3 regions of the Pseudomonas sp. YJ42 genome follow, and region 1 is predicted to be linked to each of the others. Evidence: riboswitches for the same ligand, from Rfam matches in the RefSeq annotation. Region 1 holds a riboswitch; each other region holds the start of a gene.
What was found. Region 1 has a riboswitch for cobalamin ahead of ACL0K2_RS16945 (TonB-dependent receptor domain-containing protein). Riboswitches for the same ligand answer to the same signal wherever they lie in the genome.
Positions count from the first base shown of each region.

Region 2: linked by a shared signal. The riboswitch ahead of ACL0K2_RS02870 (cobaltochelatase subunit CobN) and the one ahead of ACL0K2_RS16945 (TonB-dependent receptor domain-containing protein) in region 1 are both predicted to bind cobalamin.
Region 3: linked by a shared signal. The riboswitch ahead of btuB (TonB-dependent vitamin B12 receptor) and the one ahead of ACL0K2_RS16945 (TonB-dependent receptor domain-containing protein) in region 1 are both predicted to bind cobalamin.

Region 1 covers NZ_CP178378.1:3,688,765-3,691,027, forward strand. Annotated here, with positions in the region: gene ACL0K2_RS16945 (TonB-dependent receptor domain-containing protein) at 1-1,178, opposite strand, end outside; cobalamin riboswitch at 1,270-1,485, opposite strand; gene dxs (1-deoxy-D-xylulose-5-phosphate synthase) at 1,713-2,263, opposite strand, start outside.
Region 2 covers NZ_CP178378.1:672,587-674,849, reverse strand. Annotated here, with positions in the region: gene ACL0K2_RS02875 (DUF2970 domain-containing protein) at 222-440, opposite strand; cobalamin riboswitch at 594-730, shown strand; gene ACL0K2_RS02870 (cobaltochelatase subunit CobN) at 821-2,263, shown strand, end outside.
Region 3 covers NZ_CP178378.1:4,541,567-4,543,829, reverse strand. Annotated here, with positions in the region: gene btuB (TonB-dependent vitamin B12 receptor) at 1-1,318, opposite strand, end outside; cobalamin riboswitch at 1,435-1,657, opposite strand; gene ACL0K2_RS21060 (metallophosphoesterase family protein) at 1,817-2,263, shown strand, end outside.

The sequences.
Region 1 (2,263 bases):
CTGACTGGCAAGCTGAAAGCCGCATTCCAGCTGTTCTGGCTGCCGAACTGCTGGTTGTCGTCATGGCGCAAACCTAATTCAGTACCGAAACGATCACCTTGATAGCTGTGCTGGGCGAAAAAGGCCAAGTTGTCGCGGCTGTCTTCTTTGTAGGCAGTGGTTGCGTCGAGGCGGTCTTCGTACCAGTCGCTACCGAGGCTCAGTTGGTGGCTTTCGTTCAGTCGCAGGCGATTAATCCAGGCGGCGGAATGGCGCGTGGTTTCCAGTAGCCCGTCGTTGAAGGCTGAGCCCACTGCGCGGTTGCGGTCAAAACTGCGCCCCAGCTCCAGACGGCTGTTCCAGACCTCGCTCAACTGCCCGTCCAGGTAGCCGCTGTAGCTGCTGACGCGGAATTCGTCCTGAGGTGCGCCGGGGGCGAACTCGTAGGCGTCGTCGTATTCGTTCTCGCCGCGTTGGTCGTTGAGGCTCAGGCCGGCTTTCCAGTTGGCATCGATCTGATGGTCGAGCTTCAGGTGCAGGGCTTTGGTGCGCTGACCGTCATCATCGCGGTCGGCGCCACGCTCGTCCCGGGTGATATCGAAGTCCTCACGCTCATCGAGGCTGACCCCGAGATTGACGCGGGTCTGCTGGGTGCCGCCAGACAGATTCAGGCTGCGCTGGAACGTGTGGTCGCTTCCGGCCGCTAGCCGCACCTCTGGGTGCAGGCCTGGTCTTCCGCTTCGGGTGAATATCTGAATTACCCCGCCGACGGCGTCTGCGCCGTAGAGTGCCGAGCGCGGGCCGCGAACAACCTCTACACGGTCGATATTGTCTATCGCCAGATAATCGAGCCGGGCAATGCCGCTGGTTGAAGACGCGATGCGCTGCCCATCCAGCAGAACAAGGGTCTGAGCCGTTCCGGTGCCGCGCACGGATAGTGACGGCAGCCCGCCAGCGGTAGAAACGCTAACGCCAGGTACGCGCCGAAGGAGCTCTGGGACGCTTCTTGCCTGCAAGCGCTTGATGTCATCACGAGTGAATACCGTGTTGGCGGCGGTGGCCTGCGCGCGAGGTTCGGCTTGGCGCGCCGAGGTAACGAGCATGTTTGGCAACTGATAGCTGTCACTCACGTTCGTATCGGCAAATGCCTGGGAAGCCGGCAGCAGTGCCACAGCCAACGCAAGACGGGTCAGTTTCATCAGAATCATCCTCAAAAGATCAGCGCTTTTGAGGAGGGCAGGAACAAGCGCAAGGATAGACAGCCGCGCTTGACGGTGCTGCCCTCCGCAACACCAGTCGAATCCGCCAGGCCGGTCTCCGGGCTTTCGACACGCACCCGGCTCGCCTTCCCATGCGATGCACAGTGGCGGTTGAGCGGGCGGTGATCCAGCGGATCACGGTCGATTACCGTTGCGGGGGCAGCGCCGGCCTTGCACATGTGAGCGCACCGGCTTCCCGTTTAATGCGGACCTTGCGGTCACGCACACCTGGGCGGATTAGAAATCGCGGGAACCATAAGGGCTGTCCCCGAGAAATACAAGCAAAGCACTCGTAGCCGAGCGCGTCCTGTGCAACGAGAAGGCGGCTGCCGTGGTTCGATCAGGTATTTGCAGGGGCTGGGCAGGCGCGACGGCGAGTTCGTGCGCACCTCGCCATATTGCCGAGACGTCCTCTACGCCGCAGATGGCCTCAGGCGGCGTCTGATGACGAACTCAACGCCGCTTCAAGCAGCCTCAGAGCTGGGCCAGTCGCGCGCGGATAGCGGCTTCGATGCCGACGGCATCGAGGCCGCATTCCTTGAGCATCTCGGCGGGCTTGGCGTGCTCGACGTAGTAATCGGGCAGGCCCATATGGAGGATCGGTTTCTGCAGGTTTTCGGCGGCGAGGAATTCGCCGACGGCACTGCCAGCCCCGCCCATGATGGAGTTTTCCTCGATCGTCACCAGCAGGTCGTGGCTGTCGGCCATCTGCCGCACCAGCGCCTGGTCCAGTGGTTTGACGAAACGCATGTCGACGACGCTGGCGTCGAGCGCTTCCGCAACCTGCAGCGCTTCAGTCAGCTGTACACCGAAGACCAGCAAGGCGACCCGGCGACCTTCGCCGTTGCCACCTTGGCGACGCACCACACCCTTGCCGATTTCCAGCGGCTCGAGTCCGGGCTCGATCGCTGCATTCGGGCCCGTGCCGCGCGGGTAACGTACCGCCGCGGGACCTTCGAAGTGATAGCCGGTGGTAAGCATGCGGCGCATCTCGTTCTCGTCGCTGGGGGTCATTACCAACATGC
Region 2 (2,263 bases), 1.9 Mb from region 1:
GCATTTGAAGCGGTGAGCTTGAGCGACTCGCTGGCGTGGTCTTAACTGCAAGCAACGTGAGCCCGATAACAAGGAGAGCAGCCGTGTCAGAGCAGTCCAATCAACGCGGTAATGACAGCGTGGCGGATGCCACCGCTATTTTCGTCCTGATAATTCTAGTCGTCGCAACGGCGGTTTTCTGGGTCAGTCACCAATAAAGCATGGTACCTGTGCCGGGGCTGTCACAGACCGGCAAGATACAGCACCAGCTTGACCACGCCGAGGATGATCAGTACGAACGCCACTGTGAAGCCGACACCCAACAGAATGAAGTGGCTCGGTTTTCCCTGACTGAAATCCCTTTCTCGGTTTTTTCCGCTCTGCACACCGAGCGCGCCAGCCAGAACGCTTTGTAGCATTTGCCGAAACGTGAGTGGTTTTGGTTGCTTGTCGTCGTTCATAGCCGCCCCGATATGACTGATCCCCTCGAAGTCTAGCCACCATCAAGCAAGCCGTCGCATCTAAGTTCCGAGGGTGCCTGCAGCGGCTAGGGTTTGTTGCTTGATCTTGTCGGGTGCGCCGCGTAAGGTTCGCGCCTTCAGCCGCCAAGCGGCTGTCTTCATGGAGTGCGCGGTGCCCGGATCAAGGTTCGGGTTAAATGGGAAATCAGTACCAAGCTGATGCTGCCCCCGCAACGGTAGAGCCGAACCTTCGGCCAAGCCCGATACCAGCCCGTACTCCCCAAGGAATTGTCGCGGTGGGCGACATCCTCAGAACGCCTTGCGCCTGTTCCAGGCTGTGCGGCCGTTCTGCCGCCCGCGCGTCTCGAGACGGAGTGGGCATGTCTATCGTTTTCCGCTGGGCTGGTTTGGTGCTTTCGCTGCTGCTCGCTCCTCCCGCCCTGGGCGGGCAGGTTAAGGCGATCATCTCGCAGTACAGCGCGGCTGAATTCGCCTCGGCGGTGGCCCTGTTCAAACAGCGCCAACCGGACGAAATCATCGATGCACGGACCCCGGAACAGCTGAGCGAGATGGATGATGCCCGCATAGCCGAATGGCTCCAGGGCGGAGGCACGCTGCTCGCTGTCGGCGTCTTCGGGTCCGAGGTGGAGCGCTTGCGGCCGCTGATCGAGGGGTACAGCTCCGGTGATCGTTACATCATGCACAGCGATCAGGGGCTGGTTGCGATGAGCCGTATCGATGGCACGCCCGTGTTCCGCGACCGTGAACAGGCATCACGTCTCGGCGCAGAAAAGCCCGGCGAGGATCTGGCCGGCTGGGTCCGCGAGCTTGGCGATGCCAATCCCGATCAGACCGGGTGGATCGAGGCGCGTAGCTACTGGATTGCCGGTGGGAGCGATAACATCGCGCGCCTGCTGAGCTGGCTGTCCGACGATGGTTCGAGGCGGATCATGCCTGCCGAGCCGCGTCCAGCGCTACGCTTCTACCAGGACGGGCGTACTCTCAACGCATCTGAGCTCGTCTGGCGCGGCGACAGCATGGTCGCGGTGATCGATCATGGCCGTGCCGATCGCCGGGGCGACGCCGACCTCAACAACGCGCTCTGCCAGACGCTGCAACAGCGTGATATCGCCTGCGTCAGCCTGCTCGCTGGATGGGGCGAGGGCACCCTGCAGGCGCTGCGTTGGCTCGAAAGCGGTGCGCATCCGACGCTGGCGGCGGTGGTCGTGCTGCAGGATTTCGTGCTCGGCGGTGGCGAGGGGCGAGAAGAGGCCACCGAGATACTCAAGCGCCTCGATGTGCCTGTGCTCAAGGCCTTGCGCTTGGATGACCGTGACGAGAGCGCCTGGCAGCTCTCCAGTGACGGGCTCGGGCGCGACAAGGTCCACTACCAGTTGGCCATGCCGGAGCTGCAGGGCAGCAGCCAGCCGATGGTGCTGGCCGCGTGGGAGTCGGCGCAGATCGATCCGAATTCCGGTATCCGTTTTGGTTTCAGCCAGCCCTTGCCGTCCCGGATCGAAGCGTTCGCCGCTCGGATCCATCGCTGGCAGCGGTTACAGCGCAAGGCCAACAAGAACAAGCGTGTCGCCATCATCTATTACAACCATCCGCCGGGACGGCACAACATTGGTGCCGACAACCTGGACGTACCGCAATCCTTGCTCGCGATACTGCGGCGTCTCAAGGCTGAGGGCTACGAAACAGGCGAGTTGCCGCTGTCGTCCGAGGCGCTGCTGGGCATGCTGCAAGACCATGGCGTGAATCTGCCTGAGCAAGGGGATGCGTTGGCCAACATGGCCGAGAAGGTGCCCGGGCTCGACCGC
Region 3 (2,263 bases), 850 kb from region 1:
CGGGCGTGAGGTCCGGATTGCCTGCGGTGAAGCCCGTATCCGGCGCATACAGGTCATTGAACGTCGGCGCCTTGAACGCGGTACCGTAAGACGCGCTGAGCACCAGGTTGTCCCGAAGATCGTAACTCCAACCCAGATTGCCGGTGTCGTGGCTGCCGAACTGCTCGTTGTCATCGCGACGCAGACCGGCCAGCAGGCCATGTCGACCGAAGCGGGCCTGGTACTGCAGGTAGGCGCCCTTGTTATCACGCGAATCGATCGCATAGGCATCGCTCACGTCGATGCGATCCTGCTGATAGTCGAAACCAAGCGTGAGCAACTGCTCGTCGGTGATGCTGAAATCGTTCTGCCAGCCTAAGGTGTCTCGCTCGGTGTCGAAGCGTGAAAAGAATTCACCGTCGCGGTGGTTATCACTGTTGTCTTCGCTGTGCCCGCCCTGGAGGGTCACCAGCCAGGGCTCGATCGGCGTGAACCGAGCGCGGGCGCCCACGACCTGCTGACCACCGTCGCTGTAGGCGAAGCGGCCGCTGTTGCCCGAGGAGACTCTCGAGTCGTAGTCGCTGTGGGTCTCGACCTGCAGCCAGCTGCCATCCAGTTCCAGGCCATTGTCGAACCGGTAGCCGCCTCTTAGCGAGCCGGATAACTCACGGTAGCCGTCAGCATCCGCCTCGTACGCCCGAGGGGCCGTGGTGCGATACGCGCGGGAATTGGTGCCGTCAGTGGATTCGCTGGCAACGCCAAGATTGAACCAGCCAGCACCTTGCCCGCCGGAAATGCCCGCCGTACCGTTGAAACTGGAGCGACTGCCTGCGCCAACCGAGAGATAGGGCCTGAATCCATCGCCATCGCCCTGGCGAGTGAAAATCTGCATCACACCGCCGACCGCCTCCGAGCCATAAAGGCTCGAACGCGGCCCGCGCACCAGCTCGATACGCTCGATCTGTTCCACCGGAATGCTCTCCAGCGATGCGCCGCCAGCGGTCGCCGAACCGACCTTGATGCCATCCACCAGGACCAGTAAATGCTGGCTGCTAGTGCCGCGGATATACACCGACGAGGTTTTGCCGCGTCCGCCATTGGCTGAAACGCTCACCCCAGCAAGTCCCCGCAGCAGATCGAGCACGCTGGACGCCTGGCTGCGCTCGATCTCTTCGCGGCTAATCACGGTGCTTGATGCGATGCGACTGAACGAGCGTTCGGTACGGGTCGCCGTGACCACCTGTTCATTGAGGTTGACCGGCTGAAGCGTCTGGGCGAAAGACAGCGAAGAACAGCCAAGCAGCGCGCAGGCTGCAGAGGCGGTAAAGGACGTGCGAATCAAGTTCAGGTCTCCGTCGTGCCCGCCGCACGACAAATAGTCGATAAAGGCAGACGGAGATCGCAAAGAAAGGAGTGCAGGTGCAGGCAGCCGCACCCCGATCAGCGCCCGCCGCACTGCCGTGGAATGCGACAGGCCGGTCTCCGGGCTCGCGAGCGGATGCCTGTGGCACCCTGAAAAACCGCGCCTTCCCATGCCTGTGGCACAGTGGCTATGAGCGGTTTCCTGTCTCGCCTACCGTTGCGGGGGCAGCGCCGGAATCTTCCAAAGAATGGACCGGCTTCCCTGTTTCACCCTTCTGGCTTTTTGCCAGGGGGCACCTGAAGCAGCGCGGAGGTTAGTCCAAGGCCCCACGCAGCGCAACTGGAAGCGCGCGCGAGTAGCTCTGCGGCAGGTTTGAATACCCTTCTTGGAGATTTACCGGAACGCCGGACGCTGAACGGCTTCGAATGCAACAATGCCCATCCGCCACCGGCCCCAACGAGAAGACGCCAGCCAATGACGACCATCGTGCAGATCTCCGACACTCACTTCGGCACCGAGCAACCGGGCGTGGTGCAAGCCATGGAAGATCATGTGAAGGAGCACGGGGCCGATCTGTTGATCTTCTCGGGCGATATTACCCAGCGTGCCAGAGTTTCGCAGTTCGCTGCAGCACAGGCCTTCGTCCAGCGTCTGCACGGCCATGGTATTGCCGAAACGTTAGTGATCCCGGGCAATCACGATATTCCGCTGTATAACGTTTTTGCGCGCTTCTTGATGCCCTATCGAAACTACCGGCGGCACTTCGGCGACGACCTCGAGCCCACGTTCGAGAACGACGAAGTGTTGATCATCGGCCTCAACACCACGCACCCGCGGCGGCACAAAGACGGGCTCGTCACCGATGAGCAGGTGCAGGTGGTCACGCAGCGGCTAAGGCAGACCAGCCCGAACAAGCTGCGC